DNA from 2 places in the Vibrio phycocola genome. Region 2 is predicted to be linked to the other one. Evidence: predicted binding sites of a transcription regulator. Region 2 holds the regulator's gene; the other holds the start of a gene.
The links. Region 2 encodes CRP, which controls carbon source genes, mostly activating them, when cyclic AMP is high. Its sites were predicted from a motif close to TGTGANNNNNNTCACA; they were not measured.
Positions count from the first base shown of each region.

Region 1: recB (exodeoxyribonuclease V subunit beta) is a predicted target of CRP. The motif match lies at 6,566-6,581, and genes of this name have one in related genera.

Region 1 covers NZ_JBTAMQ010000005.1:276,092-286,604, forward strand. Annotated here, with positions in the region: gene ACXJY6_RS09915 (NnrS family protein) at 1-1,035, shown strand, start outside; gene dapD (2,3,4,5-tetrahydropyridine-2,6-dicarboxylate N-succinyltransferase) at 1,136-2,167, opposite strand; gene ACXJY6_RS09925 (YebG family protein) at 2,404-2,715, opposite strand; gene recC (exodeoxyribonuclease V subunit gamma) at 2,924-6,343, shown strand; gene recB (exodeoxyribonuclease V subunit beta) at 6,647-10,291, shown strand; gene recD (exodeoxyribonuclease V subunit alpha) at 10,288-10,513, shown strand, end outside.
Region 2 covers NZ_JBTAMQ010000009.1:94,605-105,117, forward strand. Annotated here, with positions in the region: gene kefB (glutathione-regulated potassium-efflux system protein KefB) at 1-1,537, opposite strand, end outside; gene kefG (glutathione-regulated potassium-efflux system ancillary protein KefG) at 1,539-2,105, opposite strand; gene ACXJY6_RS13390 (ABC transporter ATP-binding protein) at 2,235-4,154, shown strand; gene ACXJY6_RS13395 (TIGR02444 family protein) at 4,154-4,615, shown strand; gene ACXJY6_RS13400 (YheU family protein) at 4,754-4,969, shown strand; gene ACXJY6_RS13405 (phosphoribulokinase) at 5,049-5,918, shown strand; gene crp (cAMP-activated global transcriptional regulator CRP) at 6,194-6,826, shown strand; gene ACXJY6_RS13415 (DUF1338 domain-containing protein) at 6,911-7,708, opposite strand; gene astD (succinylglutamate-semialdehyde dehydrogenase) at 7,729-9,186, opposite strand; gene astA (arginine N-succinyltransferase) at 9,183-10,241, opposite strand; gene ACXJY6_RS13430 (aspartate aminotransferase family protein) at 10,300-10,513, opposite strand, start outside.

The DNA of each region.
Region 1 (10,513 bases), on a different contig from region 2:
CTTCAAGTGCCTGCGTTATGGTGGCATGTACATGAAATGCTCTTTGGTTTTGCCTTTGCTATCGTAGTGGGATTTTTATTAACCGCAGTGCAAAATTGGACGGGTATTAATGGTACTAAGCACTATTTTCTTATCTTGCTTTCATCGCTGTGGCTGTTGGTTCGAGTGTTGTTCTGGGTTGATATTCCAGTTGCTTGGGTTTTGTCGCTTGAACTTGTGTTTATTGCGTTGTGTGGATACGAAATTGGCTGGCGAGTTATTCGTGCCAAACGTTGGAACAACCTTATTTTTATTGGTTTATTCATACTTGCGTTTATTGCCGATATTGCCAGTTTTAGAACACTAGCAGAAGATGCTCCTTTTAGTTCATCAGATGTGTGGATGGCAATGCTATGGTGGTTTACATTATTGCTATCAGTGATGGGGGCTCGAGTCATCCCTTTCTTTACCGCTCGTCGTTTTCAGTTTGAGAAACCGCAAAACAGTAAATGGCTTGATATTTTATCAAATGCTCCACTGATCATTTTATTCGGTAGCAGCTTTATTACGACACAGCATAATACTCTCGTGGCAGTATTGATGCTGATTTCTGGTGTTGCTCAGTTAGTTCGTTTGTGGCGTTGGCAACCATTGAAAACATTCTCTGAACCTCTAGTTTGGTCACTACATTTGGGGTATTTGTGTATTCCCTTGTCGTTAATACTGCGAGCGGGTTTGGGAGACAGTTTCCTTTCTCACAATCTACTTCATCTATTTGTTATTGGTGCTTTGGGTGGGATTATTTTATCTATGATAAGTCGTGTTACTCTGGGTCATACGGGAAGGAACGTATACGCCGGACCCAATATGAAGTGGGCATTTGTACTGCTCTTTAGTGCTGCGATTATTCGGAGTTTCGCCTTACCACTTTTCCCGCAGTTTTATTTTGCAATCATTGATATAACAGCGACGGTATGGATAGCGGCATTTGGGATCTTTATTTTCAAGTTTGCGCCAATGTTGGTTCAAACTCGGGCTGATGGTAACCCCGGTTAATTTAGGTTGAGTTCTTATTTTATCGGCAAATAAAAAGGCTAGCACATCGTGTGCTAGCCTAATTAATTTATTGATTTATCGTATAATTTTAGTCGTCGAACTAGTTATTGCTGTGCAACTCAGAATTAAGTTCAACAGCAGATTTATTTGCTAGACATTCAACCTGACCTGTCATTGAGTTACGACGGAAAAGAAGGTCAGAAACACCGGCTAGGTCACGAGCTTTAACGGTTTCCAGTTTATTTCCTTCTTTATCTAACATCTGAACTTTTGTACCAGCTGTAACATATAGACCAGACTCTAGGGTACAACGATCGCCTAGAGGGAAACCTAAACCGGCATTTGCGCCAAGTAGAGAGTTTTCACCGATAGAAACCACCACAGTACCACCGCCAGATAGTGTACCCATAATAGAAGCACCGCCACCGATATCTGAACCATTGCCAACTAGAACGCCTGCTGATATACGACCTTCAACCATGCTCACGCCAGTTGTTCCAGCATTGAAGTTTATGAAGCCTTCGTGCATCACTGTCGTACCTTCACCCACATGTGCGCCCAAGCGAACACGAGAAGTATCAGCAATACGGATACCTGCAGGAACAATGTAATCCACCATTTTCGGGAATTTGTCGACACAATCAACGCTAAGAGTACGGCCAGCTAAGCGAGCTTCAATTTGACGCTCAGCAAGTTCTGGAAGGTCGATTGGGCCTTCATTTGTCCATGCGATGTTGTGCAGTAAGCCAAAGATTCCATCAAGTACTGTGCCGTGTGGTTGAACAAGGCGATGAGAGATCAGTTGAAGCTTTAAGAAGCCTTCAGCTACAGACTGTGGCTTTTCATCTGTGCTCAGGATAACAATCACTAACGATTGATCCGATTGAGCAGCTTTCTCTGCAAATGCCGCAGTATCAGTTTGACCGTTTGCCGCGAATGCTTGAGCAATATCAGCACATTGGCTAGGAGTAATTTCGATTGCTTTGTTGCCATCGGTATAGCCAACAAGAACGGCTAGACCTGTAATTAAAGCATCACTAGGATTTAGGATAGGTGCTGGGAAGAAAGCTTCGATAATTTTTCCATCACGATTCTTTGTGGTGGTTCCGAGAGCAAGTGCGAAGTTGGCCATTATTTTCTCCAATTATTTTTTCATTGAGTACCGATGCGTCATCGACACTAAAACTATTATGTGGGACATGATAAAGAGCATGTCTTTCTCTGGAAAGCTTTCTATATGATAAAGTCTGCTAAACGATATGTTTTGTCGTTTTAGATATATATATCTTCACTAAGAAATTATCAAATCTAAAAAAGGAGCCGATGAGCTCCTGATTTTTTTCGTTCTGGGTTTTCAGGTTATTCGAACTACGCTGCTTGATCAGAATCTGGCTTAGCGTTAGTTTCAGCATCTGAAATTTTTTCGACTTTGGTGTTCTTTGGGCTTGGGCGACGTTTTGCTCCTAACGCAAAGAGAACTTCGTCTTTATTTTGAGCTAAGTGAAGAGCAAGCTTCTCTTGAATATCTTCGTCTGGTAACAGTTCACTCTTACTCAGTAGTACAAAGAGCTCATCTGCCATATCTAACATTTTGTCATAGGCATCAGCTTCGGCTTTTGAGGTGAATGTCATCTTCTCTTCTCCGTTACGCTCAACCACGTACTTGACGATTACAGCCATGGTAGTTCCTCTAGTTTTTAAAATTAAATACTGGTTTTTTATACAGCCTTGAATGGCAAATGTCTAGTTGATTTCGAACGGTAACGATTATTCAACCGTGTAGGGAAATAAGATATTATGGCAGTAGCAGAATTTTGTTCAAATCTCCCTTTAAAAACAGTGATGTGCTAATCTAATTCTCCATTTATCGTAATCGGTTGGGATCGTATTGTTCTCTGTATTTCACTCGAATCAGCTAGAAACCTTAAAAATTATCTTAGTCCACTTAATCAAAGCGGACCCGCTCGATAATCCTTTCACGCCGGAAACCATATTGGTTCAAAGTCCTGGCATGTCACAATGGCTAAAAATGGAACTGGCCAACGAGTTTGGCGTCGCGGCGAATATCGACTTTCCATTGCCCGCGACGTTTATTTGGGACATGTTTAGCCAAGTGCTTCCTGATGTTCCCAAGCGCAGTGCTTTCAATAAAGAAGCTATGACCTGGAAGTTAGTGACGATCATTCCCACCTTATTGGAGTTGGATGAATTTTCCCCGCTAAAACAGTATTTGTCCCGTGACGATTCTGCATTACGATTGTTTCAATTAGCAGGAAAAATTGCTGATATCTTCGATGGCTATTTGGTGTATCGACCTGACTGGATTGACTTATGGCAGAAAGATATCCCCGTTTTGGAGATTGAAGATGAGCATCCTTGGCAGCCGATTCTTTGGCGACATCTCTATCAGGAAACACTCGCGTTAGATCAGTCCCATTATCATCGTGGCAATTTGTATCAAGCATTTATTGACGCTATTGAAAAAGGCGAGATAGACACCAGCCGCCTGCCGAAACGATTGTTTATTTTTGGTATTACCGCATTGCCTCCACGCTACCTTGATGCGCTAAAAGCCTTGGGTAACTATATTGATATCTCATTGATGTTTGCGAATCCTTGTCAGCATTATTGGGGTGAAATCAGAGACCAAAAATACTTAGCTTCACTGCAACGCAAACAAATCATGCTTGATCGAGAACGGTTGGCGATATCTGGAGAAGTGAGTATCGTCAAACCACAAACCTTATCCGAAATTGAGCATGATTCTCTGCACGTTGAACAGCAAATGGGGAATTCACTACTGGCTTCAATGGGGAAATTGGGGCGAGATAATCTTTACTTGTTATCGCAACTTGAGCTTGAAGAGCATGAGTATTTTATCGCTCCTCAAGATACTAACCTGTTGCATCAAATTCAAAGTGATATTTTAAATCTTGATGAGCGTGCCAATGATCAAGCGTTAGAAATAAGCGAGCATAAAGCTCAGATAGAAGATACGGATTCAAGCGTATCACTGCACTCATGTCACAGCCCGATTCGAGAAGTTGAAGTGTTATACGACATGATTCTGTCGTGGTTCGATCAAGACCCAACGCTTCAAGCTCGCGATATTATTGTGATGGTCGCCGATATCAATAGCTATAGTGCGGCGATTGAAGCGGTATTTGGTAATGCGCCTTATGAACGTTATATTCCTTACTCCATCTCCGATCGCACAACGGATCACGAAAGTCCAATTTTAACCGCATTTCTCCAACTACTCGCCCTACCACAATCGCGTTGTTTGGCAAGTGAGCTACTGGCATTGCTTGAAACACCGGCAATTCTACGTCGTTTCGGCATCGCACAAGATGAGTTTGAATTAGCACGACGTTGGGTCGAAAAAACAGGCATTCGCTGGGGTTTGAATCATCAATCAGGTGAAGAGTTTGGCTTTCAAATTAGCGAGAAAAATACTTGGCAAAGTGGCATCGAAAGATTGCTTGTTGGGTATTCTATGGCAGAAAATGTTGAAATAGTGTCTCTAGGTACAGAGCAATTCGCACCCTTTAACGATGTTCAAGGAATGGGGGCAGAACTGGCGGGTAAACTCGCGCACTACATTGAAATAATTAGTCATTATCGATCGGCGCTGTCTAAGACTCATTCTATCGATGATTGGCGTACGCTACTTGCGACTATGCTTGATGATTTCTTTACGATCGATTTAGAAGATGATGTCGCGTTGAATATGGTTCGCGAAACGGTTCACCAACTAGAACAACAACTGTCTGATGCTCAATATGAAGAGTTACTTGATCCGGATGTTGTTCGCTATTACCTGCAAACAAAGTTATCGACGACGCGTGTGAGTCAGCGCTTTTTGGCTGGGCAAGTAAACTTCTGTACCTTAATGCCGATGCGTTCGATTCCTTTTAAAGTCGTTTGCTTATTGGGGATGAATGAAGGAACTTACCCAAGAGCCAATCAAGTTGATGGCTTTGACTTAATGCATGGTCGCAGTCGTATTGGGGATCGATCACGCCGAGATGATGAACGTTATCTATTTTTAGAAGCATTGTTGTCGGCTCGACAGCGTTTTTATGTCAGTTACATTGGTCAGTCGATTAAGGACAACAGCGAGCGGCTGCCTTCTATTTTTGTTTCAGAGTTGCTTGAGTATTGCCAACAAAATTACTGTGTATCTGGTGATGAACAAAATAACAGTGACGACTCAGCTCAACGTTTGGAATCTTTTTTAACCCATCACCATCCGATGGTTCCCTACAGTCCTCAAGCATTTACTGGCGTGTCGCCAAGTTACGCGCAAGAATGGTTTCCTGTGGCCAAACGAATTGAACCAGAATCTAAACAAGAAGGTTCAATGGAATTACGAGACTACTTGCTGGAACTTGAATCGCCCATAGGCATCGACTTAACGGAGCTTCAGGCCTTTTGGCGAAACCCAGCAAAGTTCTTTTTCAACCGGCGTCTAAATGTGGCCTATGAAGATTATTCCATCATTGTAGAAGATATCGAGCCGTTTAGTTTTGACTCACTAACCAGCTTTGGCTTACGTGCCGAGGTGATAGAGCATCTAGTTACTCGCCAAAATGAGGATATTGAAACACTTAAACAGGTCAAGCGAGCTCAAGGCTTACTGCCAAAGAATGCATTTGGGGAGATAGAATTTGAGTCGCATCTTGTGCAAGCAACACCAGTGGCTGAGAAAGTGACGCAGTTAACGCAAACTCCTTTAGATGATGTAGAGCTGACTCTAGAGTTTTATCCTTTCGATGATGAGCGCTCTGTTCAGGTCAATGGTTGGCTAACTCAGAGGTATGAAATGGGTATGCTGCGTTACCGAGCGGGTGCTATTCGATCAGCAGATAAGCTGCAAGGGTGGGTAGATCATTTGCTGTTGAATCTTGCTGGATATGCTCAATCAACTCACCTTATTGGTTTTGATAAGAAAAAAGGGATTGAACAGATCACCTTTACTCCCATCGATGTCGATGTGGCGCGACATTATATCGAACGACTACTAGGGTATTTCTTTAGTGGTATGAATCAGCCCCTCGCTTATTTTCCTAAAACCGCGTTGGTGGGTGTCGAAGCTCAACGAGCACAGGAAGATGACGTTAAGCTCAGTAAAAAAATGGCTGATGCGTATAACGGGAGTCAAATGATCTCAGGGGAAGGAAATAACCCCTACTATTCTCGATTGTGGCCAGAACTTACCCCAAACATTGAAGCCCGTTTGCTTGAGATCGGCAATGACGTATTAGCCCCAATTTGTGTGGCGCTAGCTGAGCAAGAGCAATCATGAATGGGGTGTGTAACCATTGGCAAAAGAAAAAGATGATTTCATCAAAAGGTGAAGAAAAATAAGAAAGGGCGGCCGCCAGTAAATCTAGTTATGTGTAGGGCGTTTGCTGTGCGGCCATGGTCAGAGGGACCGTTGTTTGTTTGCAATATCCGTTTGGATAGATAAGTTAAAGATGCTTACCAATTGCGAGCCAAGATAGTAGTGAGTTTTACGTGCTTCTACCGTGAGTAAGGTCTCACTCTTTTCGTCAATAGTTGGTTTGAGTCACACTTATAATCAAAATTTAAATCGCAGGTTGTATAAATGGGTAATCAGAGCTTCGAACATGACGTAACACTGTTGCAGCCAATGACGTTTCCACTTTTTGGCGCAAGGCTGATTGAGGCCTCTGCAGGGACAGGAAAAACCTATACAATCGCGAGCCTATATATTCGCTTGCTACTTGGACACGGTGGAGACCAATATGGCCACGGTAAGCCATTAAGTGTCGAACAAATTCTAGTGGTGACATTTACTGAAGCCGCAACCGCTGAGCTTAAAGGGCGTATTCGTCAGAGAATTCATGCTTCACGTCTTGCCTTCCTCAGAGGCTCTAGTCATGATGCCGTGATACAAGAGTTACTCGATCAAGTCGATGATCATCAAATGGCTGCCATGTTGTTGTTGAACGCTGAACGCGAAATGGATGCTGCAGCGATCTTCACCATTCATGGTTTTTGTCAGAGAATGTTGGTGCAGAATGCGTTTGAATCCGGTGCTCGATTTGAAAATGAATTTATTACCGATGAAACACGAATAAAATCTCAAGTCGTGGCTGATTATTGGCGAAGTCAGTTTTACCCTTTGCCTATGTCAGTAGCAAAGCTCATTCGCAGCTATTGGCCAACACCTAATGAACTGTATAGCAAGATTAGTGGTTATTTAGGTGGTAAAGCAATCCGGCTTTCCGTTCCAGCGTTGGATACTGACTTGGAGACGGCGCATCAACAAAACTTGAACCGTATTGAAGCTCTTAAACAACAATGGCGAGAAGAGAGTTGTGTTGCGTTGGAACAGCTTCAACAAGCACTTGATAATAAAGTTATCGACCGTCGTAGCTACACGAAGAAAAATTATCCTAACTGGTGTAATCGGGTCTCCGATTGGGCCAATAGCGCTACAGAAGATTATGCGTTTCCTGATGCATTGCAGCGTTTTAGTGAATCGATGCTGATCGAAAAAACACGCTCAGGAGAAGAAACCCCATCTCACGCTTTGTTTACCGCGATCGAGACCTTTTTAGCAGAGCCTATTTCTCTTGAGCCTTCATTACTTGCTCATGCAATTTCTACTTGTCGCGACTTACTCGAACAAGCGAAACAACAGAAGCAATGGCTTTCGTTTGATGACTTATTGTTGCAGCTATCGAATGCACTCGATGTTGATCAACAAGAACAGTTAACCAGTCGAATTCGCGAGTTATTTCCCGTCGCATTAATTGATGAATTTCAAGATACTGACCCTCTGCAATACAGCATATTTAGTCGTATATATTTGCCTGACCCGAGTTGTGGTTTGTTTATGATCGGCGACCCTAAACAAGCGATTTATGCCTTTCGTGGCGCCGATATCTTTACTTACATTCAAGCCCGTAATCAGGTAGTGAATCACTATACATTGGGTAAAAATTGGCGTTCAAGTGCAGAGGTGATTGACGGTATCAATCAGCTCTTCGCTCGTTGCAGTGCACCATTTATTTATCAGCAAGACATTCCTTTTTATTCGGTAGAGAGTGCGACTAAACCCAGTGAGCGAGAATGGCTAGTTGAGGGCGATATTCAACCTGCGGTAACGTTTTGGTGCTCGCAGCAAGATCTGTTAGTTTCTCGCTCTGATTACAACCTTAGAATGGCTGAGGCAACCGCAGCTCAGATTCAATCTCTACTCACTGCAAGCGACCAAGGTCAGGTTCAGCTAAAATGTTCCAGTGGTGAAAAAGCGATCGCCCCTAATAATATTGCGGTACTGGTGAGAACCGGGTACGAAGGTCAAATGGTTAAGCACGCTCTGACCAAACAAGGAATTGCTAGTGTATATCTTTCAAATCAAGAGAGTGTCTTTCGCGTCCCGATTGCAGTGGACGTGCTGCGTTTGCTGCAAGCGGTTCATCTTCCTGACGATGAACGTTTAGTTCGTTCGGCACTTGCGTCAGCATCCCTCGATTTACCCTTGACCTATATCGACGAACTCAACTACGACGAATCGTTGTGGGAAAGCGTCAATCTCGAATTTCGTCAATATCGAGAATTATGGGAACAACGTGGCGTATTACCGATGTTGAGGGCGATACTTAATCAGCGTCAATTGGCGCAACAATGGTTGGCCCAAGATGAGGGAGAGCGCTTATTAACAGATTACCTCCATTTGGGAGAGTTGCTGCAAAATGCCAGCGTAGAATTTGAAAGTGATGTGGCATTGATACGATGGTTTTCCCAGTCGATAGAAGATTCTCACAGTGGATTAGGCCGCGGCGACGAACAAATTTTACGTTTGGAGTCGGAAGATAAATTGGTCCAAATTGTCACGATTCATAAATCAAAAGGTCTAGAGTACGACATTGTATTTTTGCCATTTGCGATGAACTACCGAGAAGCGAGCGAAGCGAAATATCACGACAGCGATCACAATGAAACCATATTAGATTTAAATGCGACTTCAGAAAGCAGAGAGCAGGCAGAAAAAGAGCGGCTAGCAGAGGATTTGAGGTTACTTTATGTGGCTGTTACTCGAGCGGTATATGCATGTTACATTGGCGTCGAAGCCACACTGAAACCTCATGCGAGAAAGCAAGATGGGGAAAGTTCTGTTCATCGTTGTGCGCTCGGATATTTATTACAAGATGGTCAAGCAGGAAAAGCAGATGTGCTGCACCACGCTCTAAATGAGTTTGTAAATACGGTGGATCATGTCGCGCTCGTTGCACCTCCTGAGTTAACCTCTCAACGCTATGTTGCAACCAATTCAACTCCTGAAGTGTTGGATTATTCTCGACTGAATCGAGCCATCTCACGTAACTGGAGAATGACAAGTTATTCCAACTTGGTAAAACAGCATTCTCATGGTTCATCGATTTCTGCTGAGTTTGAGTTACCCGGATTGGATGTAGATTCGGCTGCTGAAAGTGATGAGTTGACTCTCGTGTCTGACGAAAAAACGATCTTTAGCTTTCCTAAAGGCGCGCGCCCGGGCACTTTTCTTCATGCTTTGTTTGAAGAGATCGAATTTACGTTACCGGCTAATTCAGATCACAATCGATCTGTTATCGAAGAGTTGATGCTTCAGGAGCAACTTGACCCCGAATGGTTTGATGTTCTTGCGGTGATGATCGATGAGGTGATGTCAACACCGCTTGATGGTAAACGGCTAAAACTGGGAGGGTTGGCACCTTCACAGCGCTTAGTTGAGATGGAATTTCTATTACCGATCGAATTGTTGGATTCCCCTCAGTTGAATCGCGTTATCTCTCGATATGACTCTCTTTCGCAACGTGCTAATGAACTTGGTTTTGTACCGGTACAAGGTATGTTGAAAGGTTTCATTGATTTGGTTTTTGAGTATCAAGGCCGTTATTACATTCTTGACTGGAAATCGAATCACTTGGGAAATCACTGTGAGGATTATGAACAAGCTCATCTTGATCATGCCATGATTGATCATCGTTATGATTTGCAGTATCAGCTTTATACACTCGCTCTGCATCGCTTTTTAGCCAGTCGTATTATTGATTACGATTATGAAACTCATTTTGGTGGCGTCTATTATCTCTTTTTACGAGGTGTGACTGGTGGATCATCAAATGGTATTTTTTCTGCGCGCCCGAAGCAAGGCTTGATTAATGAGTTAGATGCTTGGCTTGAAGGTAGAACCTTTTTAGATGAGAGCAAAGGCCAACTGGAGTTAGGGCTATGAGCGAGTTAGAAAATATGGATCTGTTAGTTGACCTAGATACATTACTTAATCATGGCATCATTCGTCAGATTGATCGGCAAAGTGCACGGTTCTTTTCAAATATCGAATCGACAGAATCAGAAGCGATTGCTTGGTTAACGGCACTATTGAGTCGAGAACTTGGGCTAGGGCATAGTTGTATTCAATTAATTGATCATAACAACAAATTCGATTTTCAGCTTC
Region 2 (10,513 bases):
CATCTACACCGAGATTAATCAATTGATGCGCTTCTACTCTACTACGAGCACGAGCTAGAACCTTAAGACGAGGATAGTGTTGTTTACATAGCTCAACTATTTTTACTACTTCATCGGGTATGTCTGTACAAATAATAATCGCTTCTGCGTTTGCTGCACCCGCTGCGCGCAACAGTTCGACATTACTCGCATCACCATAAAAAACTTTATACCCGAACTTTCTTAGTAATTTGATCTGACTTGCATCACTTTCTAATACGGTCACTTTAATTTTATTGGCAAACATGAGGCGGCCTATAATTTGGCCAAAGCGTCCAAAGCCAGCAATAATGACACGTGGCTCTTCGTTCGATACATCCACTTCAAGATCACTTTTAGGACCATTTAAATTTCTGGCATACCATCGTTTTTGCACATTTAAAATGAGTGGTGTCGTCACCATAGACAAGCTCACAACAACGAGTAGAAACGATACTTGAGACTGCTCTAGTAACCCATCTGCTTGAGCTGCGGTAAATATGACGAAGGCAAATTCACCACCTTGACTTAAGATTGCTGCCATCGAACTTCGTGCTTTAGAGCGAGTGCCAAATAAGCGTGCTAATAAATAGAGAGTTAAACCTTTTATTGAAACTAAAACCACTACGGCAGTTAAAATTTCGAGCGGATGTTGTAAAAACAGCCCGAGGTCAACAGCCATTCCCACAGCAATAAAAAACAAGCCTAAAAGTAAGCCTTTAAATGGTTCGATTGCGATTTCTAATTCATGACGAAACTCTGACTCCGCCAATAGCACTCCTGCCAAAAACGTTCCCAATGCCATCGATAAACCCAATGATTGCATTAGGATTGAAATACCAATCACCAAGAGCAAGGCCGCCACCGTAAACAGTTCTCGAACTCGGCTTGATACGATATAACTAAAGAGTGGACTCAATAAAAAGTGCCCCCCAACCAATAGTCCAACAATCCCACAGATCATCCATATACCATCAACCCATGTACCACCAGAGCTACCTGCCAATACAGGTAATAAAGCTAGAATAGGTATTACAGCTATATCTTGAAATAGAAGGACCGCAAACCCCGATTGGCCAGTTTCACTACGCTCAAGTTCTTGTTCTTCAATGACCCGTAGTGCAATCGCTGTTGAAGACATCGCCAGCCCCATTCCAATCACCAAACTCGTCTGCCATGGGATATCAAACATTCTTACAATGCAGGCTAACAACGCACTGGTAACAACGACTTGCGCACCTCCTAAACCAATAATGGGACCTCGCATCTGCCATAGTTTTTTCGGATTAAGTTCCAAACCAATCACAAACAGTAGCATCACGACACCAAACTCACCGAAGTGGAGAATCTCATCAACGTCGCTAATTAATCTCAGCCCCCACGGCCCAATGGCTACCCCTGCAAGTAAATAACCCAGTACCGAACCAAGTCCAGCTCGTTGGGCAAGTGGAACAGCAACAACCGCTGCAGTCAGAAAGATTGCTCCACTTTGAAGAAGATCACTGGTTTCTGCCGCCATACTACTTATCCTCTACTTTCATTGGTTCGCATAACCACCGGCGATACTTTTCTGCATGTTCGTAGCGCAAAACATCAGAGATATTCCTTGCATAATACAGCACGAGAGGTTCCAACCAATTCATACAACACAATGCTGCCGTCAATTCAAATGGCTGTAAAATTTCTTCCAAGGGATATTTGTTATACCCTTTTTCATCGAATGCGGTACGTTTCCCACCAGCAGAAATCACACTGCGCCAATATTTTCCTTTTAATTCCGTTTTAGAACCAAAAGCAAAGTCTTTACTGAGAACCCTATCCATCCATTCTTTTAACAAAGCCGGGCACGAATACATATAAAGTGGGTGCTGAAAAACGATTACATCATGCTCAAGTAACAATTTTTGTTCTGCGGCTACATCAATAAAAAAATCAGGATAGATTGCATAAAGGTCATGAACTTTTACATGTTCCAGATGTTTTATTGATTTCAACAGCAGGTGATTGACCACCGAATTTTGTGGTTCAGGGTGAGCCACTATGACTAAAATTTTGGGGCGAACTAATGACGAAGTATTGGAAGTCATCTTGCTTTCTCACACTGATTCTATTTTGAAATTACATTATCAATCATAACTCATATTGGTTTGTGATCGACATTTATCCTCATTCCACCTACTATTCTGGGCAGATTATTACTTAATTTAGACGGCAATATGATTACGTTCTCAGATATTCAGCTTTTACGTGGCGGCAAACCTCTTTTAGATCAAGCATCAGCGACTATTCACCCGAGCGACAAAGTCGGTTTAGTTGGAAAAAATGGTTGCGGAAAGTCCACTCTGTTTGCTCTGCTAAAAGATGAACTGTCTATCGATGCCGGTAATTTTAGCATGACTTCCCATTGGGAATTAGCTTGGGTTGCGCAAGAAACGCCGGCAATTGAACGTCGAGCAATTGATTATGTTATTGATGGCGATCGTGAATTTCGTCAATTAGAATCCGACTTACGTGCTGCAGAACAAAATGATGATGGCCATGAAGTTGCTATCCTCCATGGTAAAATTGAAACCATTGGTGGTTATACGATTCAATCACGAGCCGCTGAGCTTCTCGATGGTCTGGGTTTCAGCCAAGATCAAATGGGATGGAACTTAACTCAATTCTCTGGTGGTTGGCGCATGCGCCTTAACCTTGCTCAAGCCTTATTGTGTCGTTCCGATCTATTACTTCTCGATGAACCGACGAACCACTTAGACTTAGATGCTGTAATGTGGCTAGAACGCTGGTTACAAAGTTACCCAGGAACCTTAGTCTTAATCTCACACGATCGCGACTTTTTAGATCCTATCGTTACTCGAATCATCCACGTAGAAAACCAAGACCTTAACGAGTACACAGGCAACTACTCGTCATTTGAGACTCAACGCGCTGAAAAGCTCGTTCTACAACAAGCTATGTTTCAAAAACAACAGAAGCAAGTTGCTCATATGCAAAGCTATATCGATCGCTTCCGTTACAAAGCTTCAAAAGCTCGACAAGCTCAAAGCCGCATCAAAGCACTAGAGCGCATGGAAAAAGTGTTACCGGCACAATTTGATAATCCATTCAGTTTCGAATTCCGTGAACCTGCCGCCCTGCCCAATCCAATAATAATGATGGACGAAGTGAGTGCAGGATACGGCGATAAGCTCATCTTAGAGAAAATACGCCTGAATTTGGTTCCTGGAAGTCGAATTGGACTTCTCGGTCGAAATGGCGCAGGTAAATCAACGCTGATCAAATTACTATCAGGTGAACTTAATCCTACAAGTGGTGATTTAACGTACTCTCAAGGTGTTAAAATTGGCTACTTTGCTCAACATCAACTCGAGACCCTGCATCCAGAAGAAACGCCTCTGCAGCATATGATGCAAATCGCCCCAAATCACACCGAGCAACAGATACGAGACTATCTTGGAAGTTTTGGCTTTCAAGGTGAAAAAGCGCTAGAAAAAGTAGCTCCTTTTTCTGGTGGAGAAAAAGCACGATTAGTTTTAGCTCTAGTTGTCTGGCAGAAGCCTAATCTATTGTTACTGGATGAACCAACTAACCACCTTGATCTCGATATGCGTCAAGCCCTCACCTTTGCTTTGCAAACCTTTGAGGGTGCAATGGTTATCGTCAGTCATGACCGTTACCTTCTTCGTGCCACCACTGATGACCTTTATTTAGTCCACCAAGGTCAAGCCGCCCCCTTCGATGGCGATCTAAATGATTACTACAAATGGTTAACGGAACAACAGCGCCAAGAACGTCGTGATGCGCAACCAGTGAGTAATGAAAAAGAAGGTGGGAATAGTGCCGCAGCGAAAAAAGAACAAAAACGCCGAGAAGCTGAATTCCGAAAAACTACCGCTCCACTTCGCAAAAAGCTCTCTCAATTAGAATCGAAAATGGATGCTCTTTCTGAGAGTGTTTCAGAAATTGATGAAAAATTGGCTGACAGTAGTCTGTATGAAATTGAAAACAAGAGTGTCTTAACAGACCTAATCGCTACTCAAGCCAGCGCAAAATCCGAACTTGAGAAAATTGAAGTAACCTGGATGGAGCAACAGGAAGAGCTTGAACTATTAGAACAAGAGTTTCACCAATAATGAGAAAAACACCGGCTTCTCACACTCTAATGACGGAACAACTCTGGCAATTCAGTTTGTCATATTATGCTGCTACGGGAGTGAAAGAAGCGTGTTTAACCCTCCAAAATCAATTTGGAGGAAATGTAAATACATTGCTTCTTCTCAAGTATCTCGATCTACACAAACTCAGCATTAATAATGATGAGTTGGAAACATTAATAAAGGCAACAGACAACACTGACGGCTTAATCAATCATTACCGTCAACTAAGACAATCCCTAAAACCTTCTCTGACCGACAACTTATATCAAAAGACATTGAAGTTTGAATTAGAATTAGAAAAGCGTCAGCAGGCTGATCTAGTCGATCAATTTAACATCTTAAATTCAAAACCCACCACAACACCAAATCTTGTATCTACGTATTGTCAGCGACTTAATGCCACCCATTTATCCGCCTCTTTTATTGAGCCGTCCTAATAAATAACGAAACCTAAACTGAGGCCGATTCTTCTTCCGTACAACAAATCTTCATCAATATCAGGTAATGCATTTCGCAATTCGAGTAAATAGACATAAAATAGGCGCAACTCAACATTAAGAATCAGGAAATTTGCGATGATCGTTCCATGGCAAGAAATAGCGCCAGACACCCTGAACACGCTGATCCAAGAATTTGTCCTTCGTGAAGGCACCGATTACGGCAATAGTGAAATTGATTTAACCACCAAAATAGAACAAGTTAAGTCACTTCTTAGTAAAAATGATGCGGTAATCGTTTACTCAGAGCTTCATGAAAGTATCGATATTCAGATCCACCCTAAATTGCGCTAATCCATTTCTGCTGTAATCATCGAAAGAATATTTCGTGCTATAGTGGCGTTAAAGAAAGTAAAAATAGACAGGGAAAGTCATGTCCGCAAAGCATCCAATTATTGCTGTTACTGGTTCTTCGGGAGCAGGTACAACCACAACCTCAGAAGCATTTCGCAAACTCTTCAATGGGATGAACATTAATCCAGCTTGGGTTGAGGGTGATAGTTTTCATCGTTTCACTCGCCCCGAAATGGATATTGAAATCCGGAGAGCTCGTGAACAAGGTCGCCATATTAGTTATTTTGGTTCTGAAGCCAATGACTTTCCTCTATTAGAGTCGTTTTTCGATGAATACGGTAAAAGTGGAACAGGAAAAGTACGCCGTTACCTACATACATTTGACGAGGCAGTCCCATATAACCTAACACCAGGGACGTTTACACCTTGGCAAGATTTACCTCAAGATAGCGACCTCCTTTTTTACGAAGGTCTCCATGGGGGCATAATTGATGGCCCCGTTAATGTCGCGCAACATGTCGATTTTTTGATCGGGATGGTTCCGATCGTCAACTTGGAATGGATTCAAAAATTTGTACGAGACACGCGAGATCGAGGCCACTCAAAAGAAGCGGTAACGGATTCGATCGTTCGTTCTATGGATGATTACCTCAACTATATGACACCACAATTCTCACGTACTCACATTAACTTTCAGCGAGTGCCAACGGTCGATACATCCGACCCATTGAGTGCTCGAGATATTCCCAGCTTGGATGAGAGCTTTGTGGTTATTCGTCTGCAAGGAATTAAGCAGGTCGATTACCCTTACTTACTCGCCATGATTGATGGATCGTTTATGTCTAGCCAAGACACCATCGTTGTCCCTGGAGGAAAGATGAGTTTTTCAATGGAACTCATTGTTAGACCTATTTTGCAACAACTGATTGAAACGGGAAAAATTGGCTGACGGCTATCACATAAATAAAAGGTTAATACGCCGTTAATCGAACAGCGTTCCTTTAATTTACTTCCAATAGCGTGACCATGTGCACACTTTTGCGTAGAAATTTGCACGTGTCACACGATTAAAATCAAGAAATTGAGCCCGAAAAAGGATATTATTTAATTCAGAATTAGAAAATACCTTGCGCGTTTTCTCCAACTCTTAGAGTAGAATTATCGCAATTGGGCATAGCTACTACACGAAACAGCAAGTATACCCTGCATAGGAAGAGAGATATTATGGTTCTAGGTAAACCTCAAACAGATCCAACGTTAGAGTGGTTTCTTTCACACTGTCATATTCATAAATACCCATCAAAAAGTACTTTGATTCACGCAGGTGAAAAGGCGGAAACTCTTTACTACATCGTAAAAGGTTCTGTCGCAGTACTGATTAAAGATGAAGAAGGTAAAGAGATGATTCTCTCTTATCTAAATCAGGGTGACTTTATCGGTGAACTTGGTTTATTTGAAGATGATCAAGAGCGTACCGCTTGGGTTAGAGCAAAGTCGCCATGTGAAGTCGCTGAAATCTCATTTAAAAAATTCCGTCAGCTTATCCAGGTCAATCCAGATATTTTGATGCGCCTCTCTTCACAAATGGCTCGCCGTTTACACGTGACTAGCCGTAAAGTAGGTGATCTTGCGTTCTTGGATGTGACTGGTCGTATTGCTCAAACGCTATTGAACTTAGCAAAACAACCTGACGCAATGACACACCCTGACGGAATGCAAATCAAAATCACTCGTCAAGAGATTGGACAAATTGTTGGCTGTTCACGTGAAACTGTTGGCCGAATCCTGAAAATGCTTGAAGAGCAAAACCTGATTTCAGCGCACGGTAAAACTATCGTCGTTTACGGAACGCGTTAAACTTCCAGTTTTCAGTCTTTAAATTGAAAAACCACTTCAACTTGAAGTGGTTTTTTATTTGCTTGGTGGACGATACGTGTCCAGTTAAAGACGTCGATCGGTACTTTCAAAAATTTTATTCGCCGATGCTTCGACAAAACCACTGTATAACACACCACTATCGGTAGGATAACGTTTAGCGAATTCATAAAAACCTCCTGGTAAGCGAAGCTCTGTCTCTATCAAGGAAACCTCCACAATATCGGCCATGGTGGAGGATTGTTCCAGCATCAATTCTGGTGTTCCCTTCACTTCTCCACCAGACTCATTGATTGCGAAGTCATGTTGTCTTAGGTACTGATTAACGTTTTTGACTTGCTCGAATCGATTCAATTGATTCACACTGACCGTAAAATGGTTCGCGCCATAGCCGTGCGCAGCAACCCAAGCCGCATATTCGCTTTCTTCCGATAAAAGGTGATACTGTTCAATAGAGAGTGACCATGGACGTCCGGCGTAAAGAAAGTCGGGTCCAGAGAAGTAGTGTGAATCGACTTGTGCGATTAAGCTATGAATGACTTTTTGAGCTGGGGTGGACAGTTCTTCAACCAAAAGTTCGCTAATAAATACTTTTGGCAAATCAGAATTGGAATGCTCATAGTGCTTAGCCCTTAATTTTTTTGCCTCAAATCGATATTCTCCCCCTACTTTATAGCCTAGCTTTTCAAATTGAGAAGCTAACGTCTCAAGTCCGAGTGGCTCTATATTAAAAGTCCTTAGAGCGATATGATCGTTAATCAACTCACTCTCTTCTTGCAATAGATCCTTTATTCTCTGAGCTGAAGGACAAAGGCGAGAAGCATAATCCTGCCATAGGTAAGAAAACAGTTGTTCAGGTGTCATAGTGCTTCCTTAATAGTGAACTAGAGATGAATCCCCGGCGAACATACTGTTGGGAGCTCTAGCTGCTCCCCTTCAATAGATGCCATAGGATAAGCACAATAGTCAGCCGCATAATAGGCACTTGGTCTTAAATTGCCAGACGCTCCTGGCCCACCAAATGGCGCGTCACTGCTGGCTCCAGTTAATTGACGATTTAGATTCACAATTCCCGCACGAATGTGATCGACAAAATAATGCCACTCACTATGCTGGGTTGAAATTAAGCCTGCAGAAAGCCCAAATTGAGTATCGTTTGCCATCTCTACCGCGGCTTCTAAGCTACTATACCGAATGACTTGCAACAAAGGGCCAAAACACTCTTCATCAGGCAGATCTACGATATTGCTCACATCTAAAATAGCTGGCGTAACAAAAGCATGTTCTTTGCGCTGTGCAATAACAAGTATTTTTGCGCCCAAGCTCACTAAGTTTTTTTGTATCTCGATAACATGGTCTGCAGCTTGAGCAGAAATCAATGGCCCCATAAATGGAGCGGGGACTGCAAACGGCTGGTCTATATCGAGAGCTTCAACAACCTCTATTAAACGCGTCAATAACGCGTCTCCTCCCTCACAATCGGGGATATATAGACGTCGCGCACAAGTACACCTTTGGCCTGAACTAATAAATGCAGATTGAATAATGGTGTAAACGGCTGCATCGATATCACCAAAATGTGAACTCACCACCAAAGGGTTATTTCCCCCCATTTCGAGGGCAAGCATTTTTTCTGGCTGTCCCGCAAACTGTCGATGAAGAGTATGGCCTGTTGAAGCACTTCCAGTAAAAAGCAAACCATCTATCTGCTTCATTTTTGCTAGTGCAATACCAGTATCGCTACCACCTTGAACCAAATTCAGAACACCGTCAGGAAGACCCGCCTGTTGCCATAATGTCACCATAATTTCAGCACATTTCGGGGTTTGCTCTGAAGGTTTTAATACCACACAGTTCCCCGCTAAAAGTGCGGGTACAATATGACCATTCGGGAGATGACAAGGAAAGTTATAAGGGCCAAAAACAGCCATGACACCCAAAGGCCGATGACGTAACACGAAACGCTGCTCGTCGTTCTCTCGGTATTTATCTCCACTGCGTTCATGGTAAGCTTGAATTGATATTGGTATCTTACCCTTGGTCGCCGCAACTTCTCCTTTCGTTTCCCAGAGAGGCTTTCCTGTTTCTTCAGAAATGGTTTGCGCGAGTAAATCAGCGTTGCATTCGACAAGCTCAGCAAATTTCAATACGACTTGTTCTCGTTCTTTAAAGTCCTTCGTTTTCCATTCATAAAAAGCCAAACGAGCGGCTCGACATGCGCACTCTACTTGATGGTCACTAGCACTGTAACCAGACCAAACAGTCCTACCATCATAAGGTTTGTGTGACTCAAAGAAACCACCTTCCCCTTCTAACCATTCTCCAGCAATAAAATGTGTCATTTATCACCCCCTATTATTGGGTCTTGAATAATAAAGCGGACGGGATCACCGCCGGACACTAGCAACGCCTTAGCTACTCGAGCAGATAGGAAAATCGTGTTCCGACTCTGGTCATAAACCGCGGAAGCCATTGTTGCCCTAAAATCTTGGAACAAGGTATTACTAATAAGCATAGTTTGAAGTTGAGGAGAAGCACTATCGAGTTGATCACACACTGAGATGTTTGCCACCTCTGAATGCCGAACCGATTCGATATTATTAATATCGCATTCTACTGTGGGGCCTGCATCAAAAATATCCACATACCCCCGACAGCAGAACCCCTCTCTTTCCAATAGCTTTAATGCAGGCTTAGTATTCTCATGGACTTGTGCAACAACCGCTTGCGCTTCAGAGCTGAGCAAATTGATATATATCGGTGCTTTAGGCATCAGATCAGCAATAAACCCTTTGTGACCTATCCCCGTTAAGTAATCGGCTAACGTAAAATCGATGGAGAAAAAGTGCTCTTGAAGCCATTGCCAAAATGGAGAGTTTCCCTCTTGATTTGAGACACCCCGCATCTCTGCAATAATGGTTCTAGAAAAACGTTGAGGATGTTGAGCTAACATCATAAAGCGAGATTTAGAGAGCAAACGCCCATTTAGGCCTTGGCGGTACTTCGGTAATAAAAACAACGTACACAGTTCGCTACACCCGGTGTAATTATTCCCAAGAGTCAGTAACTTAACTTCTTTGTTTACCGAAAGTTTCGTTGAACGGTGAACATGAGTGTCAATATGATAACTATAAAAAGGCCGCTCCCAACCCACTGCGGCTTCTATTCCAGTTGTACCAACGACATCCCCAGTTTCATCATCAAAAGCCACCATCAGATAACCTTCATCAGACGGACCTTTTACGTCGTTTTTATTAAAACTGGATAAAGAATGATTAATACGGCGATTGAGTAATTCTTCGTTAACAGGAAGTGAGGTAAAGCCATGACCCGATTCAATGGCACAATGGTAGAGTGCTGAGTAATCTGATGTAGCTATGGGACGAATAACCAACATACAACGACCTCTCAATAGGTTACGTCTAAGAAGTATGTACTTCTTAGACGCATTTACATTATGCGATAAGTGATGCCACCGCCTTTTCTAAACGTGCTAAGCCTTCTTTAATCTCTTGTTCTGAAATGACCAAAGAGGGAGTAAATCGTACAACATTTGGACCTGCTACTAATAATAATAGCCCATACTCTCCTGCTGCGACGAGTACATCTCGAGCACGATCTTTCCATTCATCATTCATTACCGCACCAAGTAATAAGCCTTTTCCACGG